Linked DNA regions of Rubinisphaera italica. The protein of the gene in region 2 binds, or shares a complex with, the protein of the main gene of each other region. Links are inferred from orthologs where the notes say so. Each region holds a gene or a part of one and is shown on either strand. Other genes may lie near its edges.

Evidence for each region.
Region 1: odhB (region 2) and Pan54_RS24995 share a complex: the UniProt entries of both Bacillus subtilis proteins name them as parts of the 2-oxoglutarate dehydrogenase (OGDH) complex. The link is inferred for Rubinisphaera italica from one-to-one orthologs.

Annotation. Positions count from the first base shown.
Region 1 is NZ_SJPG01000001.1:6,520,151-6,523,844, forward strand. Bases 247-3,694 are described here. They hold Pan54_RS24995 (2-oxoglutarate dehydrogenase E1 component), read right to left. Parts: upstream 3,324-3,694; coding sequence 447-3,323; downstream 247-446. Other genes in these bases: Pan54_RS24990 (hypothetical protein), read right to left, coding at 247-271; Pan54_RS25000 (hypothetical protein), read right to left, coding at 3,479-3,694. Outside these bases: more of Pan54_RS24990, read right to left, coding at 1-246. UniProt on the Bacillus subtilis protein: E1 component of the 2-oxoglutarate dehydrogenase (OGDH) complex which catalyzes the decarboxylation of 2-oxoglutarate, the first step in the conversion of 2-oxoglutarate to succinyl-CoA and CO(2).
Region 2 is NZ_SJPG01000001.1:6,620,921-6,629,198, reverse strand. Bases 2,769-5,699 are described here. They hold odhB (2-oxoglutarate dehydrogenase complex dihydrolipoyllysine-residue succinyltransferase), read left to right. Parts: upstream 2,769-3,583; coding sequence 3,584-4,816; downstream 4,817-5,699. Other genes in these bases: lpdA (dihydrolipoyl dehydrogenase), read left to right, coding at 4,950-5,699; Pan54_RS25365 (sulfotransferase family protein), read left to right, coding at 2,769-3,290. Also shown: Pan54_RS25380 (hypothetical protein), read left to right, coding at 1-210; Pan54_RS25375 (enoyl-CoA hydratase/isomerase family protein), read right to left, coding at 203-1,009; Pan54_RS25370 (ABC transporter ATP-binding protein), read right to left, coding at 1,083-1,778; more of Pan54_RS25365, read left to right, coding at 2,127-2,768; more of lpdA, read left to right, coding at 5,700-6,338; Pan54_RS25350 (sulfatase), read right to left, coding at 6,371-7,798; Pan54_RS25345 (hypothetical protein), read right to left, coding at 7,915-8,278. UniProt on the Bacillus subtilis protein: E2 component of the 2-oxoglutarate dehydrogenase (OGDH) complex which catalyzes the second step in the conversion of 2-oxoglutarate to succinyl-CoA and CO(2).

The sequences.
Region 1 (3,694 bases), 100 kb from region 2 along the record:
TGGCGTTGCCCGGGGGGAGGAGGCGTGGTGGTTCGATTTTCTGTCCGACGTTTCTTGGGTAGAATCCGGAGCGTTCCAGTGTTTGAGGAGTGGGAGCGATTGCCGGGTCTGACAAATGTCCTGCGGGCTCGATGGTCGCAGCTTTGCTCATGATAGCTTTGGCAGGAGCCGTTTGTTCGACAGCGGGAATCGAACGGGCAATCATCAACCCGCAGCCGAGTCCGAACAGGGTGCCGCCGACCCAGAGGGTGAGGGTGTCTCCATTCGCCATGTTACTTCACTCCTTGAAGTTTGTATTTGTTCGTTTGTTTACTGATTCCTGTCAAAGAATCGGAGAGCTTGTATTTGGTTTTATTTTATCCCAGGTTGGTTTTGCGAAGTTTACGCAATATTGAATTCCAGGTCGATATCGTCAGGCATTGCCTGACCTACAGGTTGTCAGTGTTTTAATACTTGGCGAACGCCGCTTCCATGAGTGAGTGTTGCTCGACCTGATGGCTTTTCTTGCTGCCGGTCGCCGGACTGGCCGAGGCGTGGCGTTCGATGGATCGGAATGGGTATTCGTCAAAGAACGATTGTCCGAAGTGCGCTTTCAGGAAGCGGCTGGCTCCCATGTTTTCCGGCTCTTCCTGCACCCAGCGAACTTCAGTTCCCGCCGGATAACGAGCGAAGACTTCCTGCAGCTTCACGTACGGCAAAGGATAAAGTTCTTCGAGGCGAACGATTGCGACATCGGGCCGTTCCTGCTCTTCGCGGGCTTTGAGCAAATCGTAGTAGATCTTGCCGGAACAGAGCAGAATGCGGGTGACCGATTGAGGATCAGAAATCGTCTTATCGTCAAGGACGGGTTCAAATTGTCCCTGAACGAGTTCGCTGATATCAGACGTACATTTTGGAAGCCGCAGTAAACTTTTAGGAGTCATCATGATCAGAGGCTTTTTCCATTTGCGTAACGCTTGTCTGCGGAGGCAATGGAAGTGCTGGGCCGGTGTTGTCAGATTAACGATCTGAATGTTGTCTTCGGCTGCCAGCATGAGGAAGCGTTCGAGTCGTCCGCTGGAATGCTCCGGTCCCTGACCTTCGAAGCCGTGTGGCAGCATCATAATCAGTCCACTGAGACGCTCCCATTTGTCTTCAGTGCTCGCGATGAACTGATCGATAATAACCTGGGCGGCATTGCAGAAGTCACCAAACTGAGCTTCCCAGATGATCAATCCTTCCGGGCAATCCAGACTGTAACCGTATTCAAATCCGAGGACACCGATTTCCGAAAGCGGACTGTTGTGCAATTCGACCAGTCCATCCACTGCAGCAAGTTGCTTAAGAGGTGAGTAGATCGAACCATCCTGCACATCGTGCAGCACGGCATGACGCTGACTGAACGTTCCGCGTTCAACATCCTGTCCGGTCATACGGAATGGCCGACCTTCAGAGATCGAGGTTCCAAAGGCAAGCAGTTCGGCAGCGGCCCAGTCGAGTTCTTTTTCGCCACGGCCCATTTCCCGACGCTGTTCGAGGAGACGAACCAGCTTTCGGTGCGGGTGAAACCCTTCCGGGTAGTCGGTGAGCACATTCATCACCCGACTGAGTTCATCCATGTGAACATTAGTCTGGATGGTGTCCGCTTCTGAGACCGAGCCACCACGGTAGCCGTACCAGTAACCTCCATAATATTCCAGGCAGCGAATGTAGGAGTCCTGCTTTGCGGCTTTGAGCTCATCTTCAAGCACAAGGCGTCGCTGTTCGACGATTTCCTCGCCTTCCTCACGAGTAATTCCACGCATACGAATCAACTGGTCGAAATAGCTTTCAAACACAGTCGGATGCTTCTTAATGTCGTGGTACATCAATGGCTGAGTGAATTCTGGTTCATCACTTTCATTGTGACCATGTCTGCGGAGGCAGTACATATCGATGACGACATCACGGTGGTACGTTTTGCGGAATTCGAGTGCCAGATTGACCGCCTGTGCGACCGCTTCGGGATCTTCCCCATTGACGTGGAAAATTGGAATCTGCAGCATTTTGGCGATATCGGTCGCGTAGGTACTGGAGCGAGCCTGCTCCTGAGTCGTTGTAAAGCCAATTTGATTATTGACCACAACATGCAATGTTCCGCCAACGGAATAGCCATTCAGTTCACTCATGTTGAGCGTTTCCTGAGTCACACCTTCTCCAATGAATGCGGCATCACCATGAATCAGAACAACGAGGCCCTCCTGGTGTTTGACGTCCCGGAAGCGATCCATTTTGGCACGCATTCGCCCCTGTGCTACAGGGTTAATGAACTCGAGGTGACTCGGGTTGAAGCAGAGCGACAAGTGGACGCTATTCCCTTTTGAGGTCAGCCAGTCACTGGAATAGCCAAGATGATATTTCACATCGCCTCGTCCGATGTGCAATTCAGGGTCGGCATCGACGAATTCGCGAAAAATTTGTCGGTAGCTTTTGTGCAGAATATTGGCGAGCACGTTCAGGCGACCACGATGGGCCATTCCGATCACGATTTCTTTGGTTCCTTCATTGCCCGCTTTTTCGATGGCCATATCGAGCAGCGGAATCAAAGTCTCTGCTCCTTCGAGCGAGAAGCTCTTTTCGCCGATGAACTTCTTCTGCACAAATTGTTCAAACAGCACGGCATTACTGAGTCGTTTGAGGATACGGACCTGCTCGTCGCGAGTCAGTTTGATACGGTTGCCAGTCGTTTCCATGCGAGTCTGCAGCCATTGACGGACGCGCAGGCTGTCGATGTGCATGAATTGCACGCCGATGGAACGGCAGTAGGTCGTTTTGAGCCACTGAACAATCTGGCGAAGAGTTCGCACTTCCGGACCGCCCATCCAGCTTGTGGAAAAGCGACGGTCCATATCTTCTTCGGTGAAACCATAAAACTCAGGCTTGAGTTCTGGTGGATTCCCACGTTTTTTGCCGAGCGGATCGACTTCAGAAAGAATATGTCCTCGCACTCGATAATTGCGGATCAGCTGATCGAGCCGCTCCTGGCGTCCTGCAACTTCCATGCGTTGCGGGCGTCGCAAGCCCCCTTCGGACATAGAGGGAGGATTGAAGATCGAGAACGGCTTCCGCTGAGGACGCAGTGTCTGCCCGGCATCCTGCTTGCTCTCCTCATCGAGTTTCTCGAAATACTCACGCCATTCGGGCGATAGTGTATCTGGAGATTTCTGATACTGCTCGTAGAGAGTTTCGAGATACAGCAGACTCTGGGCATTATCATCCACATGGGAACTGCCGTTGCTGAACTGTAAATCAGAAGTAGACAAAGAGCCGTTGGAAGGGGCTTGATCCCCGGTGTGAGCCGACATTTTTGGCCTGGTGCCCTGTCTGGGCTTAATAGTTGAGTTTCAAATAACGATAACAAACCAGAAATGTTACCTCTTATTGTTCGAAGGTTATTGTCGCAATTTTACGAAATACGACAAGTGCGAACAGCGGCAATTTGAAACACAATTACTGAATACTACTCTTCAGCCTTCTCTGCCCGTTGACGTTTCCGGGCAGCGATGAAGGATCGGACGCACATGATGACAAAACCTGTGCAAATGATTGCCATAATCAGAACCATCATCGCGGCTCGTTGGTTGTACTCCATCCCCTGACTCATCTTGCCGACAGTCATAACCGTTCGTCCCCACGCGGCGAACGCGCCCAGTAATCCAAAGCTCACAGCCGCGTG
Region 2 (8,278 bases):
TTAAGAGGATTCCTGCATTCAGAAACTGATAATTCCTGGATCCAGAACTACTCTCGGCTGCTTCACGATTCCGGTTTGAATATTCATTTGGATCAAACCACCTCCAAACCAGATTCTCAACAATTCAGTTGTGCTGACGAGCGAGTCTGCAGACTGATCGATCGCTTTATCGTACAGGGGATCTGGGAATCCTATTCTGAATTTAAATAGCTGCCTGATCCCATATTGGTGACTTTTTGTTGAGGAACGCTTCTACTCCAATGGCAACCTGGCCCGAGTGGACGCATTCGAGAAATGCATTGCGTTCGTCTGAGAAGCCGAGAGACGCCTGATGTTCCCGGGCAGCTGTTTTCACGATAACCTTCCGAGCCATCTTCTGGGCGAAAGGACTGCGGGAAAATAGAGTGCTTTTCAGGTTCGATAGCTGTTCCTCGAATTCGTCCGCAGTGCAGACATCGTGCAGCAAGCCTTTTTTGAATGCCGATTTGGCTTTAATCAATTCTCCCGTCAGAATCAGCTGATTGGCCAGAGCCGAGCCGAACTGTTGGGTCATTCTTACAGTGCCTCCCCAGCAGGGGAGTAAGCCGAGAGACGTCTCAGGAAGCCCAATTTTGGCGTCTTCAATGGCAATGCGAAAATCACATGCCAGTGCCAGTTCCCAACCACCGCCGGCGCAGGCACCGTTGATTGCAGCAATCGTGATGTAAGGCAGCTCGGCAATGCGAGTCATCAGCTGTTGACCATCGGTGACGAGGTTTCCTGCAGTGGATTCCGTCAAATCCTGAAACTCATGGATATCCGCACCGGCAATAAACGTACGGCCTGTTCCCTGAAACTGGACGATTCGTAACGCAGGAGTCTTCTCCAGTTGATCCAGAGCAACGTGCAGGTTTTGTCGGGTTTGAGAGGAGAGTGTTTGAATCCCCTTCACACCCGAAAGTGTAATGGTAGCGACTTGCTTTTCAATCTGCAGATCGACTTGAGTAACTGGACTATCGCTGTTTCTCATTATGACTGACCTGTGTGCGGGTGTCGGTATTCGGGTTTCGGTTGATTGACTCTAGCCACTGGCCACTGGCCAATCAACACTGGCCACTCTCACTCACCTGAGTCGTCTCGATGAGTCTCCCATCACTGATGCGATGGACGTAATCGTCTGGCTGCATGTAGGATTCATCGTGCGTAACGACAATGACGGTCGATTGATTCTGACCAGCCAGCAAGCGGAGATAATTGAAGACTTCGCGTCCGGTTTGACTGTCAAGTTCGCCTGTTGGTTCATCGGCTAAAATCAGTTGAGGCTTCTTCAATAAGGCTCGTGCAATGGCGACCCGTTGCTGTTCGCCGCCGGAAAGGTGATTCGGTTTATGAGTCAGACGATGTCCCATTCCTACAAGTTTCAGCAGTTCTTCAGCTTCTTTGCGTTTCGTCGAAGTTAATCCCTGCGGCATAAACGGGACCAGAACATTGTCGAGGGCTGATAAATTGGACATCAGATTGAAACTCTGAAAGACAAATCCGACCTGATTGGCTCGGAAATGATTCGCTTCGGTTTCACTCCAGGTCGATATTTTCCGACCGTCAATTTCAATCTGTCCGGATGTCGGCTGATCGAGTGCGCCGATCAGATACAGCAGAGAGCTTTTTCCGCTGCCGGAGGGGCCGACGACGAAATTGAAAGTGCCCGACGGAAATTCGCAACTCAATCCCCTTAACACAGGAACGGTTGTTTCACCTCGGCGGAAGGATTTTTGAACGTCTTTGATGGTAACTTGCATGGTGGAAATCGTATCAAGTCGCAGACACAGAGGGAATCAATCGTTGTGATCGTCAGAACCATTACGCCTTCCGGACAAATTGATTCCCCTCTTCACCTTCGACGATGCGTTCGGGGGGCTATCGATTACTCTAATAAGCCGAAACGTATATAACATGGATTTGATGATAGAAGTTAGTAAGACGAGGGTGTCGAGGGCGCTCTCGAAGAGAAGCCCCCGAGAGAGGACAGTTGAACTCTCGGGGGCTTCCGGTAAAGCGGAGCGTCCCCGCCACCCTAAATTAATTCAACCTGAAAGTTGACTGCTCCGACGATCCTGACTTAAAACTTTTCTGATTTTATTTCGCTCATGAGTAATTCCAAAGAAATCATAAAAAAATCGATTCCGCTCACCACCCGCCTCACCCGTGGCTTTGGCCCCGGTTGTCTGGCGGGAATTCGCTTTGGCGACTGGTGCAAGCTGATGGCTGCCAACTCGTTTCATGTCGACTTTCCCTACTGGGGAAAAGCCTGTCATATTACGATCAGCAGTTTATGTACATCGCCATTTGCCTGGGCGGAAAATCTGGTTTACGGATCTTCAATCAAAAAGACGAAAGTCGAAACACCGATTTTCATTCTCGGAAGCTGGCGGAGCGGGACGACTCACCTGCACAATTTAATGTGCCAGGATGAACGCTATGCGGCTCCTGATCTCTTTCAGACGATGTATCCGTCCAGTTATCGTCTGGCCCGCTGGTGGTGGGAGCCAATACTCTCGGCCGTCACGCCGCGAAAACGCTTCATGGATAACGTCAAAATGTCTCTGCGGGAACCTGCAGAGGACGAAATGGCTTTGGGAATTCTGGCGAGAGCCTCCAATTCGCTCAGTTGGGTCTTCCCGGACAATGCTGCTCGATACGATGAACATCTCTCCTTTGAAAATGCCGATGAGAAGGATCGCGATCGATTCAAACAGTCACTTCAGTTCTTTGTCGCGAAGGTTCAGCAGACATTCAACAGGCCACTGATCCTCAAATCTCCTAATCACACCGCTCGCATCAAGCTGATCCTGGAGTTATTCCCGGATGCGAAGTTCCTGCACATCCGTCGGCATCCTTACGATGTTTTCCGTTCCTTCCAGCACATGGCCAGCCAAGTGATTCCCGTTTGGGGATTGCAGGAATTTGAGATGAATCATCTGGAGGAAATGGTGATTGAGACCTATCGCAAATTGTATCAGGCGTATTTCGATCAGAAATCTCTCATACCCGCTGGACAGTTCCATGAAGTCGCTTATGAAGAGTTGACGGTGAACCCGATTCAGGAACTCGAACAGACTTATCAGACATTACAGCTGCCTAGCTTTGAATTAGCTCGTCCCAAAGTGGAAGCATATCTGGAGAAGACGGGCGATTATCGCAAAAACAAACACGTCGAGATTCCTGCCTCGACCCGCAAACGTATCCGAGAAGAATGGCAATTCTGTTTCGATGCCTGGGGCTATGAGCAGGATTTGTCGGAACTGAATTGATTACCCAATTAGCCTGACCTAAAACTGATTCAAAACAATTCTGCCGTTTATCGCAGATGATGTGCACAAATCGTCTCCAAATTCCCTATGTGGAACTCGTTGCTGATATTTATTGGTTCGTTTTTGAAATTTGAGTTTCGCGATTGTTGACGGAATTTTCTGTTCGCTTATTCTCACAATATCAGGCGGCGGTCGATGGTGAGCCGTTTGCGCCGAGATCCTAAATCTTATGCTCGTCTCAGCTCCTGCTTTTGACGAGGCATTACGCTCGAAAGAGCTTCGTGGAGTCATCCATGGCGATGGAGATAGTTGTTCCTGCGGTTGGAGAGTCGATTTCTGAGGTCCAGATTGGAGAATGGTATATCTCTGAAGGGCAATGGGTCGCTCTCGATACCGATATTGTTGGTCTGGAAACGGATAAAGCCACATTTGATGTCCCGGCTCCCGCTGGGGGTAAGATTAGCCGAATTGTCAAAAAAGCTGGCGAAATGGCGGCCATTGGCGATGTCATCGGCTACTTTGAGGAGGCTCCCGAACCAGCAGGTGGCAGTGGAGCGGGGGAATCGAAACCAAAATCACAGGGTGAGCCGAAATCGAGTCCAGCATCTGGCTCTTCCGATAATGGCGGCCAGAGTCATCAGGGTTCTGAAAAAGTAATGCCAGCCGCTTCCCGTGAACTGGCTCAGCGAGGGATGCAAGCTCATCAGGCCAAGGCGACCGGACCCGGCGGTCGATTGCTCAAAGAAGATGTCATCGCTTCTGCTTCGACCTCTGCCAAGGGACGGGAATTATCCACCACATCGGAATCGGCTGGGGCCGGGCCTTTGCGAACAGAAGAGATCGTGCCTTTGAGTCCGATCCGCAAACGAATTGCCGAACGTCTCGTCTCAGCTCAACATGAAGCTGCGTTGCTCACGACATTCAACGAAATCGATATGTCGAACGTAATGGATCTGAGAAACCAATATAAGGATTCGTTCCTTAACAAATATGGTATCAAGCTCGGGTTCATGTCCTTCTTCGTCAAAGCGGTTCTCGATGGGATGAATCAGGTCCCGCAAATCGCCGCTCAGATGCGGGGTAAAGAACTCGTTTATCGAAATTATTACGATATCGGTGTCGCAGTGGGCGGCGGAAAAGGTCTTGTCGTTCCTGTGCTACGCAATGTGGAACGGATGAGTTTTGCCGAAATCGAACTGACAATTGCCGACTTTGCCAAAAAGGCCAAAGATAACAAAATCGGTCTGGAACAACTTGAAGGTGGCTGTTTCACAATTACCAACGGCGGAGTCTATGGCTCACTGCTTTCAACACCGATTGTCAATCCTCCTCAAAGCGGAGTTCTCGGCATGCATGGCATTTTCGAACGCCCGATTGCCCTGAACGGACAGGTTGTTATCCGTCCGATGATGTACGTCGCGCTCACGTACGATCATCGGGTTGTCGACGGACGCGAAGCTGTCACCTTCCTGCGACGCGTCAAAGAAGTGATTGAAGATCCCACACGTATGCTGATGGAAATCTAACCCATTTTCAAATGGTATCTGCAGTCGCTTGGGCACCAATATTCTACTTGTTCCCAAGGTTCTCCTTCGGAATGAGTCAAACGAGCGTAACCAAATAATTTGAAGACTGACTACGAATCGATTCGAGCCTCTTATGAGTACTAATTTTGATCTCATCGTCATCGGGGCTGGTCCCGGTGGTTATGTCGCAGCTATCCGAGCGGCTCAACTCGGCATGAATGTCGCCTGTATCGAAAAAGAACCGGCTCTGGGGGGAACCTGCCTGCGTGTCGGTTGTATTCCCAGTAAAGCACTGTTGGAGTCCAGCGAACTCTACGAAGAGGCTAATCATTCCCTGTCCAAACGGGGAATTGAAATCGGAGACTTGAAGCTTGATCTCTCCAAAATGCTCGGTCAGAAGGACGAAACCGTCAGCACACTCACCCAAGGTGTAGCGGGATTGTTCAAGAAGAATAAGATCACTCGCTATCAGGGACATGCCCGCTTCGATGGCCCCGGCAAATTGACCGTTACTTCTTCTGAGGAAGAAGTTTCACTCTCTTCACCACAAATTCTGATTGCAACCGGCAGCGTCGCTGCGACTTTGCCGGGAGTCGAACTGGATGGCGACCGGGTAGTGACCAGCACCGAAGCGTTGACCTTTGAAAAAGTGCCCGAACATCTGGTCGTGATTGGGGGCGGAGCGATTGGCTTGGAACTGGGGACCGTCTGGCGACGACTTGGTTCCAAAGTGACCGTCCTCGAATACCTGGATCGCCTTCTCCCCGGCATGGATGGCGAACTCGCGAAACTGGCCCTCAAAATTTACAAATCGCAGGGACTGGAATTTCAACTCGGTGCCAAAGTCACCGGAGTTTCCCACAACAAGAAAACCTGTGATGTTGAAATCGAAGGGGCGGATACGATCCGCTGCAATCGTGTTCTCGTTGCGGTTGGCCGGAAACCGAATACGGAAAATCTGGGACTGGAAACCCTTGGAATTGAAACCGACAAACGCGGTTTCATCGCAGTCGATGAACATTACCAGACCAAAGCGGAAGGGGTTTACGCAGTTGGCGATGTGATCGGCGGTGCGATGCTGGCTCACAAAGCCGAAGAAGAGGGGATTGCCTGCGTTGAATATCTGGCAACCGGCTACGGACATGTCAATTACGATGCCATCCCCGCGATTGTCTACACCAGTCCGGAAGTTGCTTCCGTCGGTAAAACCGAAGAGCAACTCAAGGAACAAAAAGTCGAGTACCGCTCTGGCACATTCCCCTTCGCCGCCAATGGTCGTGCCCGTGCGATTGGCCACACAGCCGGGATGGTCAAAATACTGGCCGATGCCCAAACGGATCGCATTCTCGGAGCTCACATCATTGGCCCGCATGCTGGTGACTTGATTGCCGAGGTAGCCGTCGCAATAGAATTCCACGCCAGCAGCGAAGACCTCGCCCGCTGCTGCCACGCTCATCCGACCTTAGCCGAAGCCGTCAAAGAAGCGGCTATGGCTGTGGATAAACGAACGATTCATATTTGATGCATCGTACTTCAAATAGCGTTTGCTAACCATTAATTCTGCTTGCCTTTCTGCTGCTTTGTCTTTCGTTTCGCCTTGAAATCTGTTGGCTTTTCGGCATCGACTGATTCCAGAAAGGATAGCAGCGTCGCTTGCATTTCTTCTGCTTTTGCGGCATTGGTTTCTGAAAGATCGCGATCGGATTCGATTGGATTGCGACTCAGGTCATAGAGTTCGTGACTGCGAACTGAGCCATCAGGTTTCCAGAAGAGCATCAGTTTGTAATCGCCTTGACGAAGAGCAGAGAAACTTCGATTGGGACGATGGAAATAAACAGCGTTGTTTTTTCGATTTGCCAGTGGCAGGTCGGGCTTTTTAAACAATGGACAGAGACTGGTTCCATCAACGTCCTGAGTAAGATTGTTGTTTGCATTTTCGCCACCAGCCAACTGGTAGAATGTCGGCAGAAAATCGTAACCAACGACCGGGATGTGGCATATTGTATCAGCCGGGATTTCAGGTCCTGCTGCTAAGAACGGGACGCGAATGCCTCCTTCATAAAGACTGTGCTTGGCTCCGGTGAGAGGATGATTGGTTTCCAGTCGCGATTGATCACCCCCGGGAACGGTGCCTCGGCCTCCGTTATCGGCTGTGAAAAAGACGTAGGTGTTGTCGTCGATTTTTAATTCCTCGATCGTATCCAGCAGCCGCCCGACACCGTTGTCGAGGTCTTCCATCATTGCCGCCCAGGCTGGTGGATAACCACGATCAGGTGTTCCCTTTTTCTCATACTTCTCAAGCATCTCCTGAGTGCAGACCACAGAAAGGTGTTGTGCGTAATAGCTGATCTGCACATAGAAGGGATGCTCTGTTGAGTTTTGGGTTTGCATGAAATCGATCGCTCGATCGGTGACCGTGCGCGTTCGTTTGGGGTCTTTGTTGTCGATAAAATGAGGTGGGCCATCGTTGTGTCCTCCTTTGACTCCGAGCGAATTCGGCATTCCTCCAGTGACATTGCCGGTCATGCCATCGCTCACATCGTAGCCGCATTCTTCAGGGGTGGAGATCATCTGCTCGCCCCATTTTCCGAAGTGTGCACATCGGTATTCCGGGTTTGCCATTTTAAGGGCTTTGGGGATCGTCATGTGATTGGCGGGAACCCAGTCACTTTTAAATTCACTGCCACATCGAGCCGTCGCCGAACCACAGAGGATGCTGCGGCGTGTTGGGGTACAAAGGGGAGCCGGGGAATATCCACTGGTAAATTGCATTCCCGATTTCGCCAGGCGAACCATATTGGGAGTTTCCAGATAATCAGAAACCGCCTCCGGCACACGCGGATCCGCCAACTGCGACATCTGACTCCAGCCCTGATCGTCTGTCAAAATCAAAATGATATTGGGAGATTTTTCGGCTGCTATTGATTGCAGAACGGAGAATTGCACAAGCAGTAATATGCAGAGCATCCAGGATCGTTTCATAAGGGAATACTTTCGAGAAAGATTCAAAAGAAATGAATAGATTCGGACTTAATACTAAGTGGGACAAATAAGACGCATCCACGAACTCAGACACTTGGCATTGCTCAGGTACGATGTTACTTAATTGAAATTACTGGTTCAAATGGCGATGATTCCCCAACTTTGACAGTAAATTCTTCTTCAGTTTCCAGTGTTTCCGGAATCCAACGGATATTATAAATCCATCGCTGTATGAAAGTATCAACTTGAGAATTAACTCGGTGCTGCATGGCAAAAGCAATGATTCCAACGACAGCAAAAACGCCAGATAAAACAGCGACAGCTTCCATATTAAAGTACGAAAGGACAAGAAACCCCAATAACAGTATGACCATACTCAACGATTTTAGCTTTGTTTTCATCTGCCACCATTTGCGAGAACGCTCAAAAGATCGCTGACAATTTTCACAGAGTAGTAGAGGAAACCTTAACTGCTCCCAT